DNA from 2 places in the Mesorhizobium sp. WSM4830 genome. Region 2 is predicted to be linked to the other one. Evidence: riboswitches for the same ligand, from Rfam matches in the RefSeq annotation. Region 2 holds a riboswitch; the other holds the start of a gene.
What was found. A riboswitch is a leader RNA that binds a small molecule or an ion and turns the genes downstream of it on or off. The one in region 2 is predicted to bind cobalamin.
Positions count from the first base shown of each region.

Region 1 (9,288 bases), on a different contig from region 2:
GCCGTTCCATTACCCGCCACATCCAGCCGGTGCCCTCACGGCAGGGCGTGCACTGGCCGCAGCTCTCGTGCTTGTAGAAATAGGACAGCCGCGCGATCGCTTTCACGATATCGGTGGATTTGTCCATGACGATGACAGCTGCCGTGCCGAGGCCCGATTTCAGGTCGCGCAGCGCATCGAAATCCATCGGCGCGTCGATGATCTGCTCGGCCGGCACCAGCGGCACCGAGGCGCCGCCGGGAATGACCGCCAGCAGATTGTCCCAGCCGCCGCGAATGCCGCCGCAATGCGTCTCGATCAGTTCGCGGAACGGGATCGACATCGCCTCTTCGACGGTGCACGGATTGTTGACGTGGCCGGAGATGCAGAACAGCTTGGTGCCGACATTGTTGGGGCGGCCGAACGACGAGAACCAGGCGGCACCGCGGCGCAGGATGGTCGGCGCGACAGCGATAGACTCGACATTGTTGACCGTCGTCGGGCAGCCATAGAGGCCGACATTGGCCGGAAATGGCGGCTTCAGCCGCGGCTGGCCCTTCTTGCCCTCGAGGCTTTCGAGCAGCGCCGTTTCCTCGCCGCAGATATAGGCGCCGGCGCCGTGGTGCATGTAGATGTCGAAATCATAGCCGGACGTGTTGTTCTTGCCGATCAGCTTGGCCGCATAGGCCTCGTCGATGGCGCGTTGCAGTGCCTCGCGCTCGCGGATGAACTCGCCGCGCACATAGATGTAGGCGGCGACCGCGCCCATGGCGAAGCCGGCAAGCAGGCAGCCTTCGACCAGCGTGTGCGGGTCGTGGCGCAGTATGTCGCGGTCCTTGCAGGTGCCGGGCTCGGATTCGTCGGCATTGACGACGAGATAACTCGGCCGGCCGTCGCTTTGCTTGGGCATGAACGACCATTTCAGCCCGGTCGGGAAACCGGCACCGCCGCGGCCGCGCAGGCCACTCGCCTTCATCTCGTTGACGATCCACTCGCGCCCCTTGGCAACGATGCCGGGCGTGTTGTCCCAGGCGCCGCGCGCCATGGCGCCGGCCAGCGACTTGTCGAAGCGGCCGTAGATGTTGTTGAAGATGCGGTCTCTGTCCTGAAGCATTGCTCGTTCCTCAGACCGGCTTCTTGCCGGTCGGCCGGCTCCTGTTTCCGGGCGACGGCTTGGTCGGCTTGGCGGCAGCCTTCGCCGGTTTGACCTTGGCCTCCGGCGCCTTGAAAGCAGACGCCGGCTCGGCCTTGTTCTTGGGGCTCTTGCGCTGTTTCGAGACGTCCTCGACCTGTGGCTCGGCCTTGTTGGCATTGGCAGCCGAATGCAGCGGCGCGGCAACGCTCGCCGCCTTCTCGGCCGCGGGCGCGACTTTTGTCGCCGACGGCGATTTCAGCGCCGGGCTGGTCTCGACCGCGTCGGTCTTCGGCTTGCTGGTATTCGAGGGCGCAACCGGCGCCGGCGCGGCAGAAGCGGCTGGCTGAACTGGTGCTGCCGCGGCAGCCGCCGGCGCCACTTCCTTGGCGGCCTTGGTCGCGGCCCTGGTTTCCCTGTCGCGGGTCGCCTTGAGGATCGCCTTTTCGCTCTTGAGAGTCGTCAGGCCGCTGGCCGGCTCTGAGGTGACGCGGCCGTTTTGCGGCCCTGGCATCACCGAAGCACCCTTGCCGGCGTCATAGAGGTCGATGATCTCGGCAAGCCGCTCCGGCGTCAAATCCTCGTAGGTGTCCTTGAATATCATCACCATCGGTGCGTTGACGCAGGCGCCGAGGCACTCGACCTCCTCCCACGACAGCGTGCCCTTGTCATTGGTGTGAAACTGGTCGTGATGGATCTTCGAGCGGCACACATCCATCAGCGCTTCCGAGCCGCGCAGCATGCAGGGCGTGGTGCCGCAGACCTGGATATGGGCGCGGGTGCCGACCGGATTGAGCTGGTACTGCGTATAGAAGGTCGCGACTTCCAGCCCACGGATATAGGGCATGCCGAGCATGTCGGAGATCGTCTCGATCGCCGCCTTGGTGACCCAGCCTTCCTGCTCCTGCGCCAGCATCAGCAAGGGGATGATCGCGGATTGCTCGCGCCCCTTCGGATATTTCTTGATCCACTGCTTCGCCGCTGCCGCATTCGCCCGGTTGAAGGCGAAGGAGGCTGGCTGGAGGCTGGCTTCTGCGAGACGGCGGACTGACATTTAGCGATCGACCTCACCAAACACGATGTCGAGGGAGCCGAGAACGGCGGTGACGTCGGCCAGCATGTGGCCGCGGCACAAAAAGTCCATGGCTTGCAGATGCGCGAAGCCGGGCGCGCGCAACTTGCAGCGATAGGGCTTGTTGGTGCCGTCGGAGACGAGATAGACGCCGAACTCGCCCTTCGGCGCCTCGACTGCCGCATAGACCTCGCCGGCCGGCACGCGGTAGCCTTCGGTGTAGAGCTTGAAGTGATGGATCAGTGCTTCCATCGAGCGCTTCATCGCCGCGCGCTTCGGCGGCACCACCTTGCCGTCGAGGTTCGACACCGGTCCGCTGCCCTCCTTGCCGAGCAGCAGGTCGACGCACTGGCGCATGATTTTCGCCGACTGCCGCATCTCTTCCATGCGCACCAGATAACGGTCGAAGCAGTCACCGTTCTTGCCGATCGGAATGTCGAAGTCCAGCTCGGCATAGCATTCGTAAGGCTGCGATTTGCGCAGGTCCCACGGCGCACCCGAGCCGCGCACCATGACGCCGGAAAAGCCCCAGGCCCAGGCGTCCGCCAGGGAGACGGTGGCAATGTCGACATTGCGCTGCTTGAAGATACGGTTGCCGGTCAAAAGCGCGTCGAGATCGTCGACCGACTTCAGGAACGGGTCGATCCAATTGCCGATGTCCTCGATCAGCTTCTGCGGCAGGTCCTGATGGACACCGCCCGGCCGGAAATAGGCAGCGTGCATGCGCGAGCCCGAGGCGCGCTCGTAAAACACCATCAGCTTTTCACGTTCGACGAAACCCCACAGCGGCGGCGTCAGCGCGCCGACATCCATCGCCTGCGTCGTCACATTGAGAATGTGCGACATGATGCGTCCGATCTCAGAGTAGAGAACCCGAATAAGCTGTCCGCGCTTCGGCACCTCGATACCGAGCAGCCGCTCGGCCGCAAGCGCGAAGGCATGCTCCTGGTTCATCGGCGCGCAATAGTCGAGCCGGTCGAGATAGGGCACGGCCTGCAGATAGGTCTTGTGCTCGATCAGCTTTTCCGTGCCGCGATGCAAAAGCCCGATATGCGGATCGACACGATCGACGACCTCGCCGTCAAGCTCCAGCACAAGGCGCAAAACGCCATGCGCCGCAGGGTGTTGCGGGCCAAAATTAATGTTGAAATTGCGGACGGAGGTTTCAGCCATTCACTGTTTTGCCTTCTCGTCCCCCGGCAGCACGTAGTCCGTACCTTCCCACGGAGACAGAAAATCGAAATTGCGGAATTCCTGCTTGAGCTCGACCGGCTCGTAGATAACACGCTTGGCTTCGTCGTCGTAGCGCACCTCGACGAAGCCGGTCAGCGGAAAGTCCTTGCGCAGCGGATGACCCTCGAAGCCGTAATCGGTCAAGATCCGCCGCAGATCGGGATGGCCCGAAAACAGCACGCCGTAGAGGTCGTAGGTCTCGCGCTCGAACCAGTCCGCGCCGGGATATATCCCGGTGATCGACGGCACCAGTGTCTCTTCGTCGGCCTGGACCTTGATGCGGATGCGGATATTCTGCCTCGGCGACAGCAGATGATAGACGACGTCGAAGCGCTTTGCCCGCGACGGATAATCGGCGCCGCAAACGTCGATGATCGAGATGAACTGGCATTTCGGGTCGTCGCGCAGGAAGGTCACCACCTCGATCAGGTCGCGCGGCTCGACCGAGATGGTGAGTTCGCCATAGGCGAACACCGCCTCGCCGATCCGGCCTGTCAGCTTCTCGCCGAGATAGGTCGAGAGATCGTTCAACGCCTGGGTCATGACAGCCTCGCCAACCAGCCTAGAACCTTGTGCGAGTCATCCGGATCTTTCTCGCCAAACCAACCGCTCTCCCTGGCGGCATCAATGGTCAAAAAAACCTGACATTCATTGTCGTCACCCGGCTCGCCAAAAGACAGCTTTCCAACAAACTGCCGGGTTTCCAGATTGGCGGGGTCGCCATTTAGAGCAACGCATTCCACAAACAGCTTTTCGGCAGGCGCTCCCTGGCCAGACGCTGCGGAGGGAAACTTGGCCGACATTTCAGCAATCAGATTCTTGGTTCGATCCCCAAGCGATCGCAGTCTCACGTCGCCGTGGTAAAAGACTATTCGTGGGTCGCTTGTCGGCTCAGCTTCCCAGTCATTCAATCGGATGTCGACACCGACACCACCAGCACCAAATTTCGTGTCTGTTGAAAGCGCCGACGAATAGAACGTCGAACCGGAGTCCGTCTTTACAAATCGCTGCTCGGACGTTTTGAACATCAAATTCAGCCAAGGCTCAGGGTTGCCATAAATGATCCGATCTTCATCCATGGCGATTTACCGTTCGATCGTGCCGGTGCGGCGGATCTTCTTCTGCAGCAGAAGGATGCCGTAGAGCAGCGCTTCGGCGCTCGGCGGACAGCCGGGCACGTAGATGTCGACCGGCACGATGCGGTCGCAGCCGCGCACCACCGAATAGGAATAATGATAATAGCCGCCGCCATTGGCGCAGGAGCCCATCGAGATGACGTAGCGCGGCTCCGGCATCTGGTCATAGACCTTGCGCAGCGCCGGCGCCATCTTGTTGGTCAGCGTGCCGGCGACGATCATGATGTCGGACTGGCGCGGAGACGCGCGAGGCGCGACACCGAACCTTTCCGAGTCATAGCGCGGCATCGAGGTGTGGATCATCTCGACGGCGCAGCAGGCGAGACCGAAGGTCATGAACATCAGCGAGCCGCTGCGCGCCCAGGTGATCAGCGCCTCGGTCGAGGTGACGAGAAAACCCTTGTCGGCCAGCTCGTTGTTGATCTCCAGGAAGAATGGATCGTCGGACCCCACCGGCCTGCCGGTGTTGGGGTCGATGAGGCCCTTGGGCTTCGGCGCGACGAGCGTGCCGGAATTGTCGCTCAATCCCATTCCAGCGCTCCTTTCTTCCATTCATAGGCAAAGCCGATGGTCAGCACCGCCAAAAACACCATCATCGACCAGAAACCGAGCATGCCGATCTGACTGAACGACACCGCCCAAGGAAACAGGAAGGCCACCTCCAGGTCGAAGATGATGAACAGGATCGACACCAGGTAGAAGCGGATATCGAACTTCATGCGGGCGTCGTCGAACGAGTTGAAGCCGCACTCATAGGCCGAAAGCTTTTCCGGATCGGGGTTGCGGTAGGCCACCAGGAACGGTGCGGCGAGCAGCGCCAGGCCGACGACCAGCGCCACGCCGATGAACAGGACGATGGGCAGGTACGAACCTAAAAGTGCGTTCATGCTGCAGTTTCCGTTAGCGGCCAATCCACTCTGATTACAGCACCGGACCCACTTGCGGAAGCGTGACAGTTTAACCACTGAACCGTTTTAAGGGGGCTCTATGCTGCAACGCGGCGAGGGTTAGCGCAGCGCTTTCGGCGAAGCAAGTCAAACCTTGTTCAAATCGCGGTGCTGGGCGGCATATCCGGCAAAACTGGTCCGATCCGCTCCTGTTTGATTTCTTTCACGTTTTACTCCACTTTTCTCTCCTGACATGGATGCCGCCAAAACCCTGCTAGCATGGCGCGGAATCGCAGGTCATTTTCTCTGTCTAACATCGTCCGGATGCCGCCCTTCATGAAGGAAAAAATCTCGCTTCGCATGGCTCGCCGCATCGCGCTGGCGGCACAGGGATTCAATGACCCCCGCCCCGCCGGTACGCCCGACCGCAGACATCTGGCTCGCGTGCTTGCCCGTACCGGCCTGCTGCAGATCGATTCCGTCAGCGCCGTAGTGCGCGCCCACTATATGCCGCTCTATTCGCGGCTTGGCCCCTACAAGCTGGCGCTGCTCGACGACGCCGCCGTAACGCGCAAGCGCATGGTCTTTGAATATTGGGCGCACGAAGCCTCGTTCCTGCCGGTCGAGACCTATCCGCTGATGCGCTGGCGCATGCAGCGGGCCGAGCGCGGCGACGAAATGTACAGCGGACTGGCCAAATGGGGTCGCGAGCACGCCGCCTATATCGAGGAGATCTATCGCGAGGTCTCCGAACGAGGCCCGATCGCGGCATCTGCTTTTGAAGGCCAGAAGGGCAATGGTGGCTGGTGGGGCTGGAGCCATGCCAAGCACGCCTTCGAATGGCTGTTCTGGGCCGGCCGCATCACCACCGCGCATCGCCGCGGCTTCGAGCGGTTCTACGATCTGCCGGAGCGCGTACTGCCGCCGGCGGTACTCGCTCTGCCGGTTCCCTGCCCCGAGGATGCGCATCGCGAATTGCTGCGTATCTCCGCCCGCGCCCACGGCGTCGCCACGGCAGGCGATCTGCGCGACTATTTCCGCCTCTCGCCCGCCGATATCAAGGGCCGCCTCGAGGAGCTGGTCGAGGCTGGCGAGCTGTTGCCGGTGAGCGTCGAAGGCTGGAACAAGCCGGCCTATCTCCACAAGGACGCCCGTTTGCCGCGCAGGATCGAGGCGCGCGCCTTGCTCGCGCCGTTCGATCCTGTCGTCTTCGAGCGGTCGCGCACCGAGCGGTTGTTCGACTTCCACTACCGCATCGAGATCTATACGCCGGCAGAAAAGCGCCGGTATGGCTATTATGTGCTGCCGTTCCTGCTCGGCGACAGCATCGTCGGGCGCGTCGACCTCAGGGCCGACCGCCCGGCCGGCGTGTTGCGCGTCCATGCCGCCTATGCGGAGCTCGGCGCCCCGCCGCAAACCGCAGCCGAGCTTTTCGAAGAATTGAAGCAGATGCAGGGCTGGCTCGGGCTTGAGCGGATTGAAGTCACGCCTGCGGGGGATTTGGGCCATGCGCTGGCGGATGTCGCGGTTTCGTAAGGGATTGCCGATCTCGGCGCTGCCCCTCATCCGCCTGCCGGCACCTTCTCCCCGTGTAGTGACGGGGAGAAGGGACGCTGCCGCAACCTAGGCGCTCAGCCTTACAACCCTGTAGATTGGCGAAGTCCCAAACGAAGTCGTCCTTTCTCCCCGTCACTATACGGGGAGAAATGCCCGGCAGGGCAATGAGGGGCAGCGCCGACATCGAAAATTGCTCTAAAGCGTTTCCCTCGCCGTGTCGGAACCATGCGTTGACACCACCGCCTGCAAAAGCCTAAATCCATTCCAGACGGTCCCCTGCCCGCAACGGCAAGGGCCAAGAGGGAATGCGGTGCGAAATCTCGATTTCAAATCCGCGGCTGTCCCCGCAACTGTAAGCGACGAGCCAAGGCCGAAAACCACTGGGATATTCCCGGGAAGGCGGCACCCAGGCGATGACCCGCGAGCCAGGAGACCTGCCGTCTAGGACATAAGAATCCGATCGCCTGGCGGGTTTTCCGGGCAAGGAGCCTGATTTGGAACGCGACAGCAGTTTTCCGGCTGAGACAGCGGATTTATTGTCCGGCCATGGTGATTCCCCGGCCGGCGTTACCGTCATCGTCTGCTCGTCCTGCCGTGACGAGACCGGTTCGGACGCCCATCCCCGCGCCGGCGAACTGCTCGCCGAGGACACGCGCCGCGCCGCTTCCAGCGAAAACATTAAGATCCGCACCGTCGAATGCCTCGGCAATTGCAAGCGCCGGCTCAGCGCCGCGATTTTGCGCGACGGCTGCTGGAGCTACGTCTTCGGCGACCTGACCGCGACCAGCGGCGCCGATCTCGTGACCGGCGCAAAGCTGTTCGCCACCTCGACGGATGGGCTCATTCCGTGGCGCGGCCGTCCCGATTGCCTGAAGCGCGGCCTGGTTGCCCGCATCCCTCCCCTTGACCTTTTGAAGGACCTGACATGACCGCTGCCTCCCTTTCGCGCGTTCCCTGCACCGTCGTCACCGGCTTTCTCGGCGCCGGCAAGACGACGCTGATCCGCCATTTGCTCGAAAACGCCAAAGGCAAGCGGCTGGCCATCATCATCAACGAGTTCGGCGACATCGGCATCGACGGCGAGATCCTGAAGGGCTGTGGCATCGACACCTGCCCCGAGGAAAACATCGTCGAACTGGCCAATGGCTGCATCTGCTGCACCGTCGCCGACGATTTCGTTCCGGCGCTCGACCAGATCCTGTCGCTGACGCCGAGGGTCGACCACATCCTGATCGAGACGTCCGGCCTCGCTTTGCCCAAGCCGCTGGTCCAGGCCTTCCAGTGGCCGTCGGTGAAAAGCCGTGTAACGGTCGATGGCGTCATCGCCGTGGTCGACGGGCCGGCGCTGGCTGATGGCCGCGTCGCCAACGACATGGATGCCCTGCAGGCGCAGCGCGCGCAGGACGAGACGCTCGACCACGACGATCCGGTCGAGGAAGTATTCGAGGACCAGCTCGCCTGCGCCGACCTGATCATCCTGTCGAAGAGCGACCTGCTCGACGCCGCCGGCTCGGCCCGTGCCAATGCCGTCATCGGCAAGCATGTTGCGCGGGCGGTGAAGATCGTGCCGACCTCGCAAGGCAAGGTCGATCCGTCGGTGCTGCTCGGCCTCGGGCTTGCTGTCGAGGACGACATCGAGAACCGCAAGACCCACCACGACGACGAGCTCGACCACGAACATGACGACTTCGATAGTTTTGTCATCGACATTGCGTCTGTGTCCAACCCGGACGAACTGGCACAACGCGTCGCCACGGCGGCGGAGGAGGAAAACGTGTTGCGCGTCAAGGGTTTCGTCGAGGTCGGCGGCAAGCCGATGCGGCTCCTGCTGCAAGCCGTCGGCCCGCGCGTCAACCACTATTACGACCGCGCCTGGACCGCTGAAGACGATCGCCGCTCGCGCCTCGTCGTCATTGGCCTGAAAGGGCTGAACCGTCCGGCGATCGAACGTATCCTCGCCGGCTGACCTCAGGCACGAGCCGCCATGCACATCCTCACCACGACATCCGCCTCGCTCGACGATCTCGCCGAGCCTGTCGATCTCAGGCAAACACCTGCGGATGTCGTGGCCCTGTCCTTCACCGACAGCGACCTGGCCGGGCTGGCGGCGGCGTGGAAGGCAGATGCGGGCCGCCTGCCCTCAATGCGGCTGGCAGCACTGCGCGATCTGCGCCATCCAATGTCCGTCGATCTCTGGATCGACAGCGTCGCCCGCCATGCCAAGGTCATTCTGGTCCGCATCCTCGGCGGCTATGACTGGTGGCGCTATGGCTGCGACCAGCTTGCCTCGAC
Region 1 covers NZ_JBVVQI010000010.1:160,592-169,879, reverse strand. The annotation lists gene nuoF (NADH-quinone oxidoreductase subunit NuoF) at 1-1,093, opposite strand, end outside; gene nuoE (NADH-quinone oxidoreductase subunit NuoE) at 1,104-2,165, opposite strand; gene AC0L2Y_RS15565 (NADH-quinone oxidoreductase subunit D) at 2,166-3,356, opposite strand; gene AC0L2Y_RS15560 (NADH-quinone oxidoreductase subunit C) at 3,357-3,959, opposite strand; gene AC0L2Y_RS15555 (hypothetical protein) at 3,956-4,495, opposite strand; gene AC0L2Y_RS15550 (NuoB/complex I 20 kDa subunit family protein) at 4,502-5,083, opposite strand; gene AC0L2Y_RS15545 (NADH-quinone oxidoreductase subunit A) at 5,074-5,439, opposite strand; gene AC0L2Y_RS15540 (winged helix-turn-helix domain-containing protein) at 5,776-6,975, shown strand; cobalamin riboswitch at 7,249-7,452, shown strand; gene AC0L2Y_RS15535 (DUF1636 family protein) at 7,491-7,925, shown strand; gene cobW (cobalamin biosynthesis protein CobW) at 7,922-8,962, shown strand; partial or broken gene AC0L2Y_RS15525 (cobaltochelatase subunit CobN) at 8,981-9,288, shown strand, end outside.
Region 1: another riboswitch for cobalamin. It lies ahead of AC0L2Y_RS15535 (DUF1636 family protein); the one in region 2 lies ahead of AC0L2Y_RS32005 (CbtB domain-containing protein).

Region 2 (9,288 bases):
CGAGCAGCAGCGGCCGGCCGCTGACCTGTGGGCCGCCCTGCATGATCGTCACGTCGATGCCGCAGGCGGCATAGGTGCCATCCACCACGGCCTGGTAGTAACCGCCATGTTCCGGCTCGGCCAGCCAGTTGGTGCCGAAGGTGACTTTTTCGTTCGCTGCCGCGGCAAGCGTGCCTGCGCCAAGCAGCACGATCACGCCCGCCGAAATCTTGAGTCTTCCGTACATCCACACCACCCTTTGTTCGCTCCGGCGCATCACGCGCCGGGCTCGACACCATTGTTTCAAGAAGCAAGACACATGCCACCGGCGCGTTGCGTCGGGACCGCCCGCTTGTGCAGTGCCCGCCTGTGCAATGGAGGCGCGAAGGCCGGACGGGTCATGCTGTACGAAAGGCATCGTGCCTATTTTTTGATCGCCTGTCCACAATCGCCCTCGTGACATGCACCGCCATCTTGATGCCCGCATCGATCCCGCTTTAGGCTGCCGTCAACGGAGATTGCCATGTTCAAATTTCTCACGCCGAAGTCGATCAAGCCGCCCTTCGCCCGCTACAGCCATGGCGTCGAGCTGCCCCCCGGAAAGCGGCTGGTTCTGTGTTCGGGCCAGGTCGCGATCACAGCGGACGACCAGATCCCGGAAGAGGCCGGCGCACAGGCCGAGCTCTGCTTCCAGAACATAGCGGCGATCCTCGGCGAGGCCGGGCTCGGCCTGTCCGACATTGTCCGCATCAACGCCTACGTCACCGACCGCGCCTTCCTGCGTCCCTATATGGAGGTTCGCGACCGGCTGTTCGCCAGCCCTGCGCCCGCCTCGACGCTTATGATCGTGTCCGGTTTTGCCCGGCCGGAATTCAAGGTCGAGATCGAGGTCATCGCGGCGGGATGATCAACAGGGTCGGAATCGACAGGCAGATGATCTCCAGTTACACGACAAGGTTGGCGCTGCCCCTCATCAAGCGCGCATTCAGTCTCCTCGAGGTTCAAAATGGCCGGAACAAAAAAACGCGTATGGTGGGGCGACTACCGGACAACCGAATACGCGACCGTCGATCCGGAGGCGACGATCGCCATCCTCCCGGTGGCGGCGATTGAGCAACACGGCCCGCATCTGCCGGTCTCGACCGACACTTCGATCATGAACGGCATGCTGGAAACGGTGATCGCCCGCCTGCCGAGCGATCTCGACATCCGCATCCTGCCGGTGCAGGCGGTGGGCAAGTCGAACGAGCATTTGCATGCGCCCGGCACCCTCACTTTGCCGGCAACGACCCTGGTGGAGGCGTGGACCGAACTCGGCCTGTCGGTCGCGCGCGCCGGCATCCGAAAACTGGTCATCGTCAACTCGCATGGCGGCAATGAAGAGATCATGGGCATCGTCACCCGCGAATTGCGCGTGCGGGCAAAGATGCTGGCGGTAAAGACCAGCTGGCAGCGCTTTGGCCGGCCGGCCGGCATGTACACCGACCTCGAAGACCGTCACGGCATCCATGGCGGCGACGTCGAGACCTCGCTGATGCTGCATTTCCGGCCCGACCTCGTCGACATGGGCAAGGCCGACAATTTCGTGTCCAAGGTCGCGCGCGCCGAAAAGGAATTTTCGCTGCTGCGCCACACCGGAACGCACGCCTTCGCCTGGATCGCCAGCGACCTCAACCCGAATGGCGTGGTCGGCGACGCCAGCATTGCCACCGCCGAAAAAGGCCGGCTCACCGCCGAACATCAGGCCGACGGTTTCATCGGCCTGCTGAGGGACGTGCGCAAGGCAAAGCTGGCGGACTGGTTGGCGTAAGAGGCTATCCGCCAGCGCCGCGCTGCCCCTCATTGCCCTGCCGGGCATTTCTCCCCGTATAGTGACGGGGAGAAAGAAGCTGCACTGAAACCTTCGCCAATCGCCACCACTGCAGAAAAGGCGCGCCGAGGGTCGCGACAAGTCCCTTCTCCCCGTCTCTATACGGGGAGAAGGTGCCGGCAGGCGGATGAGGGGCAGCGCCGACGTAGGCAAATACCTTGCCGCCACCGCAGCGCAATTGCGGCTCGATTGTTTGCTGGCTTGATGGCTCCAATTACCGCCTAGGAATCACCCCTCGATCTTCAACGCAAAAGGCGTGCCCTCAAACGCTTCGGCACCGCGCCCGATCGCCTCGATGGCGCGGCTCATGCGGCCGTTGCGCTCGAGCAGTGAGTCGGCAATGGCGATCAGCCGCGGATTGGGCGTCGCCGTGGGCGACAGCGCGCGCAGCGTCTTGGCCAGTTCGGCCTCGTCGCGCGTCGGCGCCAGCGCTGCCGCGATGATATAGGCCGAGGCGGTCGAGCGGCTGATGCCGGCATAGCAATGCACCACCAGCGGCCGCGAGCGGTCCCATTGGCGGGCGAAATCGAGCAGGTTCAGGACATGCTCTTCGCCCGGCATCGTCATGCCCTCCTGCGCCACCGCAATGTCATGCATGACCAGATGCAGATGGTTTTCCCTGGTGATCGAGGCCGGCCGCACCACCTCCGTTCCGGCGGCAAGCAGCGAAAGCAGCCGCTCGGCCCCGGTTCTTGCCACCGTCTCCTCGATTTTTGCCAGCGAACAGACATGAATCATCGCGAAATCTCCTTGGCATCATCGTCGCGCCGCGAGGCCCAGCCGGCAAGGGCGGATTCGAGCCGCCGCCATTCTTCGTCGGCTCCCGGCAGGCCGACGCGCAGCACATCCGGACGGTCGGCGAAATGCCGAAGCAGGATGCCGCGCTGGCCGAGCATCGAAAACAGGCCGGCGGCGTCCGCCAGCCTGATATAGCGGAACAGCGAAGTGCCACCGGCGACAGGCACGCCGAACCGGCTGAACAGCGTATCGAGCCGTGCGGCATCCTCGGCCAGACGGCGCCGCATCCCGGCCTGCCAGCCGGTGTCGGCAAGCGCCCTTATGCCATATTCGAGCGCCGGCCCGGCAATCGCCCACGGCCCGAATTGCGCCTGCAGCCGCTCCACCGTCAGCGCGTCGGCCACCGCAAAACCAAGCCGCAGGCCGGCCAGGCCGAAGAACTTGCCGAACGAACGCAGCACGACAATGCCGCCCTGGTCGACGTCGCCGGCCAGGCTTTCGCTGCGCGGGCCGACATCCATGAACGCCTCGTCGACGACCAGCAGCCCGCCTCCGGCGCGCAATTTTGCGGCAAGTCGAAGCAAACTTTCGCGCTCGACGACGCGCCCGTCCGGGTTATTGGGATTGACGACGACGGCAAGGTCGGCCGCCGCCAAGGCTTCGAAATCATCGACTTCAGCCGCCGCATGGCCGGCGATCGCCGCTGCCCGCCAATGCTCGGCATAAGTTGGCCCGAGCACCAGCGCCGTGCCCGGGCTGACCAGCGAAGCGACGCGCGGCAACAGGATCTGCGTGCCGGGCGCAGCTGCGACATTCGCAGCCGACGGCGCGCCATAGGCGCTTGCCGCGACTTCGGCCAATTCATGGGTACGCGCGGCTTCCGGCAATCGCGACAGGGCGGTGGCGGGCAAATCGAAAAGCGGGTAGGAGTGCGGATTGATCCCGGTCGAGAGGTCGACGAAAGGCAGTGGCGCGTGCGGGAAAAGCGCCCTCGCCCGGCCAAGGCTTCCGCCGTGGTCCACTGCCGCCGTCACTCCATCAAGAGACTTCATGTCGATCCTGATCGCTTTCCTGTCGCTGGCCATCGAACTTGTACTCGGCTACCCGGCCCGGCTCTTCGATGCCATTGGCCATCCCGTCACCTGGTTCGGCAGGCTGATATCCTTTCTCGACCGCAGGCTCAACCGCGCCACTGATTCCGACGCCGACCGTCGCCGCTGGGGCGTCGTCGCGCTGCTGGTGATCGTGCTGGTGCCGGCCGCCGTCGCCCTCTGGCTCGAAACCTTGCTTTGGAGCATTCCCCTCGGCTTGTTGGTCACCGCAATCCTGGCGACGTCGCTGCTGTCGCAGAAGAGCCTGGCCGAGCATGTCGAAGCGGTAGCCGACGCACTCGACAGCGGCGGACTGGACATGGGCCGCATTGCCGTCTCGCGGATCGTCGGCCGCGACCCGGAAAAGCTCGACAGGGCCGCTGTCTGCCGCGCCGCGATCGAGAGCCTGGCCGAGAATTTCTCCGACGGCGTCGTCGCGCCGGCCTTCTGGCTCGGTATCGGCGGGCTCGCCGGCGGCGTCGCCTACAAGGCCGCCAACACCGCCGATTCGATGATCGGTCATCGCACCCCGCGCCACGGCGCCTTCGGCTGGGCGGCGGCGCGCTTCGACGATTGGATCAATCTGCCGGCGTCGCGACTGACGGCGCTGCTGATCGTGCTTGCGGCTTTCCTGGTCAAGGGCGCCGACGCCAAAGCCGCCTGGCACGCCATGCGGCGCGATGCGAAAAAGCACCGCTCGCCCAATGCCGGCTGGCCGGAAGCAGCGATGGCCGGTGCGCTCGGCCTGGCGCTCGCCGGCCCCCGTTCCTACGATGGCGTCATGGTCGAAGACGCATTGATGGGCGAAGGCGGCCGTCGCGACGACGTCGAGAGCACCGACATCCGGCGGGCGCTGAAACTCTACCGGGTCGCCGACTTGCTGCTGATTGCGCTGTTCGGGGTGGTCGCAGTGGTTGTCATACTGGCGTGACCTGCGCTCGAGATCGAGCGCAAACAGAAAACCCGCCATGCGGAGGGTCGTTGGAGCCAATTAGCACCATACCCAAACTATTAGCATAGCTGCCGGTACAAAGCAAGAACAAAATAGGGCTACGCCTCAAAATAATCGCTTCAGCTTTGCGCTTCTCATTCCCTGCCTTTGACGTTCGAAGTTGGCGAAATCCGAGGCGCCATCCAATCTCCCCCCTCGTGGGGGAGATGTCCGGCAGGACAGAGGGGGGGCGCGAAGGATCGCCAACCTCTTGACCGTTCACCTGCTAACTGCGGTCTGACGACGTAGTCGTCTCCGACTGATAGGCCGAGGGACAGTGCCCCCCTCTGCCCTGCCGGGCATCTCCCCCACAAGGGGGGAGATCGGCAGCTTCGCCGGCGCCGCCTGCTCCGAAACGCCCTTCCCCGATCGCCAAACCCTCAGAACTCGATCCCCTGCTGCGCCTTCACGCCGGCGGAGAAGTGGTGCTTGGTCACGCCCATCTCGGTGACCAGATCGGCCGCCTCGACCAATGCCGGCTTGGCGTTGCGGCCGGTGACGACGACATGCAGGCCTTCGCGACGCGCCTTCAGTGCCGCGACCACCTTTTCGAGGTCGAGATAGTCGTAACGCAGGGCGATGTTCAGCTCGTCGAGCACCACGAGGCTGATCGACGGGTCGGCCATCAACTCGAGCGCCTTCGCCCAGGCGGCCTCGGCCGCCGCGATGTCGCGTTTCAGGTCCTGCGTCTCCCAGGTAAAGCCTTCGCCCATCGCCTGCCAGACGACACGATCGCCAAAACTAGCAAACGCGTCTTTCTCGCCGGTGTGCCATTTGCCCTTGATGAACTGAACGACGCCGACGCGCTTGCCGTAGCCGAGCATTCTGAGCGCCAGACCGAAGGCGGCCGTGGTCTTGCCCTTGCCCGGTCCGGTGTTGACGATCAGCAGCCCCTTCTCGACCGTCTTGGCCGCGACCTCGGCATCCTGCACCGCCTTGCGCTTGGCCATCTTGGCGCGGTGGCGTTCCTCGTCCCCCTGTTCAATGGTCTTGGGATCGATAGCATCAGCCATGTCATTTCACCTTGAGCGGCAGCCCCGCCACCATCAAAAGCACGGTGTCCGCGACGGCCGCGACCTCCTGGTTCAACCGGCCGGCGGCGTCGCGAAACCGTCTTGCCAGCGCATTGTCCGGCACGATGCCCTGGCCGACCTCGTTGGACACCACGAACCACGGCCCGCGCGGCCGCGACAGCACATCGGCCAGCCTCCGGCATTCGGCCTCGACATCATGGTCGGCCAGCATATGGTTGGTCAGCCACAGCGTCAGGCAGTCGATCAGCACCGGCTGGCCGTCAGGCAGTACCTCGATCGCGCCGGCAAGGTCGAGCGGCGCCTCGATGGTCGTCCAGCCCTCGCCTCGCCGCGAGCGGTGCAGCGCGATGCGCTGGCGCATCTCTTCGTCATAGGCTTGCGCCGTGGCGATATAGCTCCAAGGCGTCGGACAGGCGCTCACCAGGCTCTCGGCATGCGCGCTCTTGCCGGAGCGCGCACCGCCGATGACCAGGGTCAGTGCCCCGGCAGCGCGGTCAGGCAAAGCTGTCGCGCAGACTGGTCGCCGTGCCGGTGAAGCGGCCGCGCACCACGCCGACGACCGCGCCGAGCACCAGCCAGAACACCAGATTGGTCAGCGTCACCGCCACCACGAACTGGTGGTGCAGGCCTTCCGGGATCGTCGTCTCGAAACTGTCGGGCTGCGGCGCGCCGACGATATGCGGCGCAACGATCAACGCCACGGCAAGAACCACCAGCGGCAGCGATCTGCGGAAGACGATAAGGCCGAGACCGGCCGCGGTCGCCACCACTGTTGCCCACCACCATATCTGGCGTTGGACAAGGTCGGCCGCCGGCATCGCCGGCAGTTCCGGCGGCAGGCCGAGGCCCGGCGCCAGCGTGAACACGGCAAAGCCGGCAAGCCCCCAGAACAGGCCCTGGCGCCAATTGCCGATGCCGCCGGCGAATTCCGAAACCGCAACCAGGACCAGTGCGAAGCCGATGCCGGTGACGATATTGGCAACGACGCTGAAGCCGAAGCGCTCGAAGCCGTCGGCCGGCGCCCAGCCTTCGTCCTCAGCCGGAGCCATTGCTTCAACCGGTGCCGGCGCGGCGCTGCTCATAGCCGTCGTGCCTGCGGCGTTTTCGGCCGGTGCCGCAGGTGCGGCGGCATGGTCATGGCCGCCGCCGGCCTGTTCGTAGACTTCCGCCTTCAGGATGAGCGGCACCGTGGCATAGGCCTGCATGCAGGCGAGAACGACGCCGGCCACAAGCCCGCCGATCGCCGCGATGAACACGACGTTGCGAAACAGTGTCATGATGTCAGCCCCTTGTTAGTGGCAGGGAAAGCCCATCGAATGGCGATAGTCGTGTGCGGCATTGTGGACCGCATCGATATGCGAGAAGCCGACAAAGCCCATGACGAAAATGCCGAGGAATGCAGCAAGCGCCAGCTGCATGAAACGCGACTGCGAGGAGACGGAAGCGCCGAGCGAGACGGAAGCGGTATTCATGTCTTGTCCTTTCGCCCTCCACCCGAGGGCATAGAAGTCAGTTTCCTGTCGCCGGCAGGTCTCCTGGCTCGCGGATCAGCGCCCTTCCCCACCTTCCCGAAGGCGAACCTTCAGTGGCATATGGAGAGGACTACCGCACACAGTTGCGGGGGCAGCCACGGCATTGGGCAAACAACTTGCCCGCACCGCATTCCCTCTTGGTTCCAAACGGAACCGACGACATCAGCGACTATAGGCAGAATCGCCGCGCCCGGCAAACCAAATTCCGCCGGATCGTGTGGCGAATGCGCCCGCCTCGCCAAGCTGGCCGGCCGGCGCCGCGATTGACAATTTTCGCGGCCGGGTGTCGGCTGGCGGACGGGGAGGAAGCCGGCATGCAACCCGGCCCGAATGAGCGCGGTCCCTACAACGGCCTGACGCGGGCCGAGCCGACGCTGCCGTCATCGGCCTATTGGGACATCGCGGCCTATCAGAACGATCTCGAGGCCATCTGGTATCGCAACTGGCTGCTCGTCTGCCGCGAAGCCGACCTTGCCCAGCCGCTGGCTTTCAGGACGTTTTGCATAGGCACGCAGGAGGTCGTCGTGCTGCGCGACGAGGCCGGCGAATTGCGCGCCTTCCACAACACCTGCCGGCATCGCGGCTCGCAGCTTTGCCAGCAGAGCGAGGGCCGGCTGAAGGCGCGGCTCATCACCTGCCCCTACCACGCCTGGTCCTATTCACTGCGCGGCGATCTGGTGCGCGTGCCGTCGAAATCGCTGCCGGACGGTTTCGACAAGGCCGATCATCCGCTCTACCGCGTCGCGCTGTCGGTGTGGCGCGGTTTTGTCTTCGTCAACCTCGCCGAAGACGCTGCCGGTTCGGCTGAAACATCCTTCGATCCGGCATCCGGGAACCTCGCCAACTGGCCGTTGGAAACGCTGCTGAGCGGCCATGTCCTGCGCAAGGTGATGAACTGCAACTGGAAGATCTTTTGGGAAAACTTCAACGAGTGCCTGCACTGCCCCGGCGTCCACAAGGACCTGTCGCGGCTGGTACCGATCTATGGCCGCGGCCTGATGGGCCGCCATGACGACCCCGAATGGGCGCGCCATGCCGACAATGACGCGCCGGAATTTGCCGGCGGCTTGCGGGCCGGGGCCGAAACCTGGTCGCGCGACGGGCGCGTCCACGGCTCGGTCTTTTCCGGCCTGACGCCGGCCGAACGTGCTGCCGGGCAGACCTATGCCACCAGCCTGCCGTCGATGTTCGTCGTCGGCCATGTCGACTATGTCAGGACCGTGCGGCTGGTGCCGCTTGGGCCGGAGCAGACGGAACTCACCGCCGAATGGCTTTTTTCGCCCGAAGCGCTCGCCGATCCGGCCGCCGATATCGACAACATCGTCGCCTTCGGCACCCAGGTGCTGGAGGAAGACGCTGATATCTGCGAGGTCAACCAGAAGGGCCTCCGCTCGATGCGCCATAAGGCCGGCGTGTTGATGCCCGAGGAATATGATTTGCACCGCTTCCACAATTGGGTGCGCGAGCGCCATGCGGCGCTTGAACATCAAAGCGATTTGGGCAGATAGCGCCAGGTGACGAAGCCGCAGATCGCCGCCAGCAGGCCGAGCGTCGCGAAAACCGCGCCCAGTCCGAAAAACGCCAGCACCACCGAGTAGACCAGCGGCGGCGTCAGCTCGGAAAAGTCGAGATAGGTGCGGTAGACCGCCGCCATCTGTGCCCGCTCATACGAGCGCACCGAGCGCATGAAGGCAGTCGAGCCCAGCGCATCGAGCGCGATGGTGAAGAAGGCACCGCAAAGCAGCAACCCGCCGGTGACGAGCGGTGCGGCCTCGCCGACGGCGCCGGCCGCCAGCAGCGTTGCCGACATCGCGAAATAGGCGAACGTCATGGTGCGCCGGCCGCCGAAACGCTTTCCTGCCCTGCCCCAGAAGATGGCCATGAACAAAAGCGCATTGCCGGCCGAAACCAAGAGGCCGCCGGCGAGCTTGCCCTCGCCGGTGATCACCATGAACAGCGGCCCATAGACGAAGAAAGTCGTCCAGAAGCAGGAGCGGCCGAAGGCGATCAGCCAGGCCAGCCTCAGCCTTGGCTGCGCGACGAAGCGGCCGAT
Region 2 covers NZ_JBVVQI010000046.1:16,649-25,936, reverse strand. The annotation lists gene AC0L2Y_RS32050 (ABC transporter substrate-binding protein) at 1-226, opposite strand, end outside; gene AC0L2Y_RS32045 (RidA family protein) at 503-886, shown strand; gene AC0L2Y_RS32040 (creatininase family protein) at 986-1,789, shown strand; gene AC0L2Y_RS32035 (tyrosine phosphatase family protein) at 2,078-2,587, opposite strand; gene cobD (threonine-phosphate decarboxylase CobD) at 2,584-3,639, opposite strand; gene cbiB (adenosylcobinamide-phosphate synthase CbiB) at 3,638-4,609, shown strand; gene cobO (cob(I)yrinic acid a,c-diamide adenosyltransferase) at 5,050-5,682, opposite strand; gene cobU (bifunctional adenosylcobinamide kinase/adenosylcobinamide-phosphate guanylyltransferase) at 5,684-6,205, opposite strand; gene AC0L2Y_RS32010 (CbtA family protein) at 6,198-6,980, opposite strand; gene AC0L2Y_RS32005 (CbtB domain-containing protein) at 6,996-7,175, opposite strand; cobalamin riboswitch at 7,212-7,408, opposite strand; gene AC0L2Y_RS32000 (aromatic ring-hydroxylating oxygenase subunit alpha) at 7,550-8,743, shown strand; gene AC0L2Y_RS31995 (MFS transporter) at 8,722-9,288, opposite strand, start outside.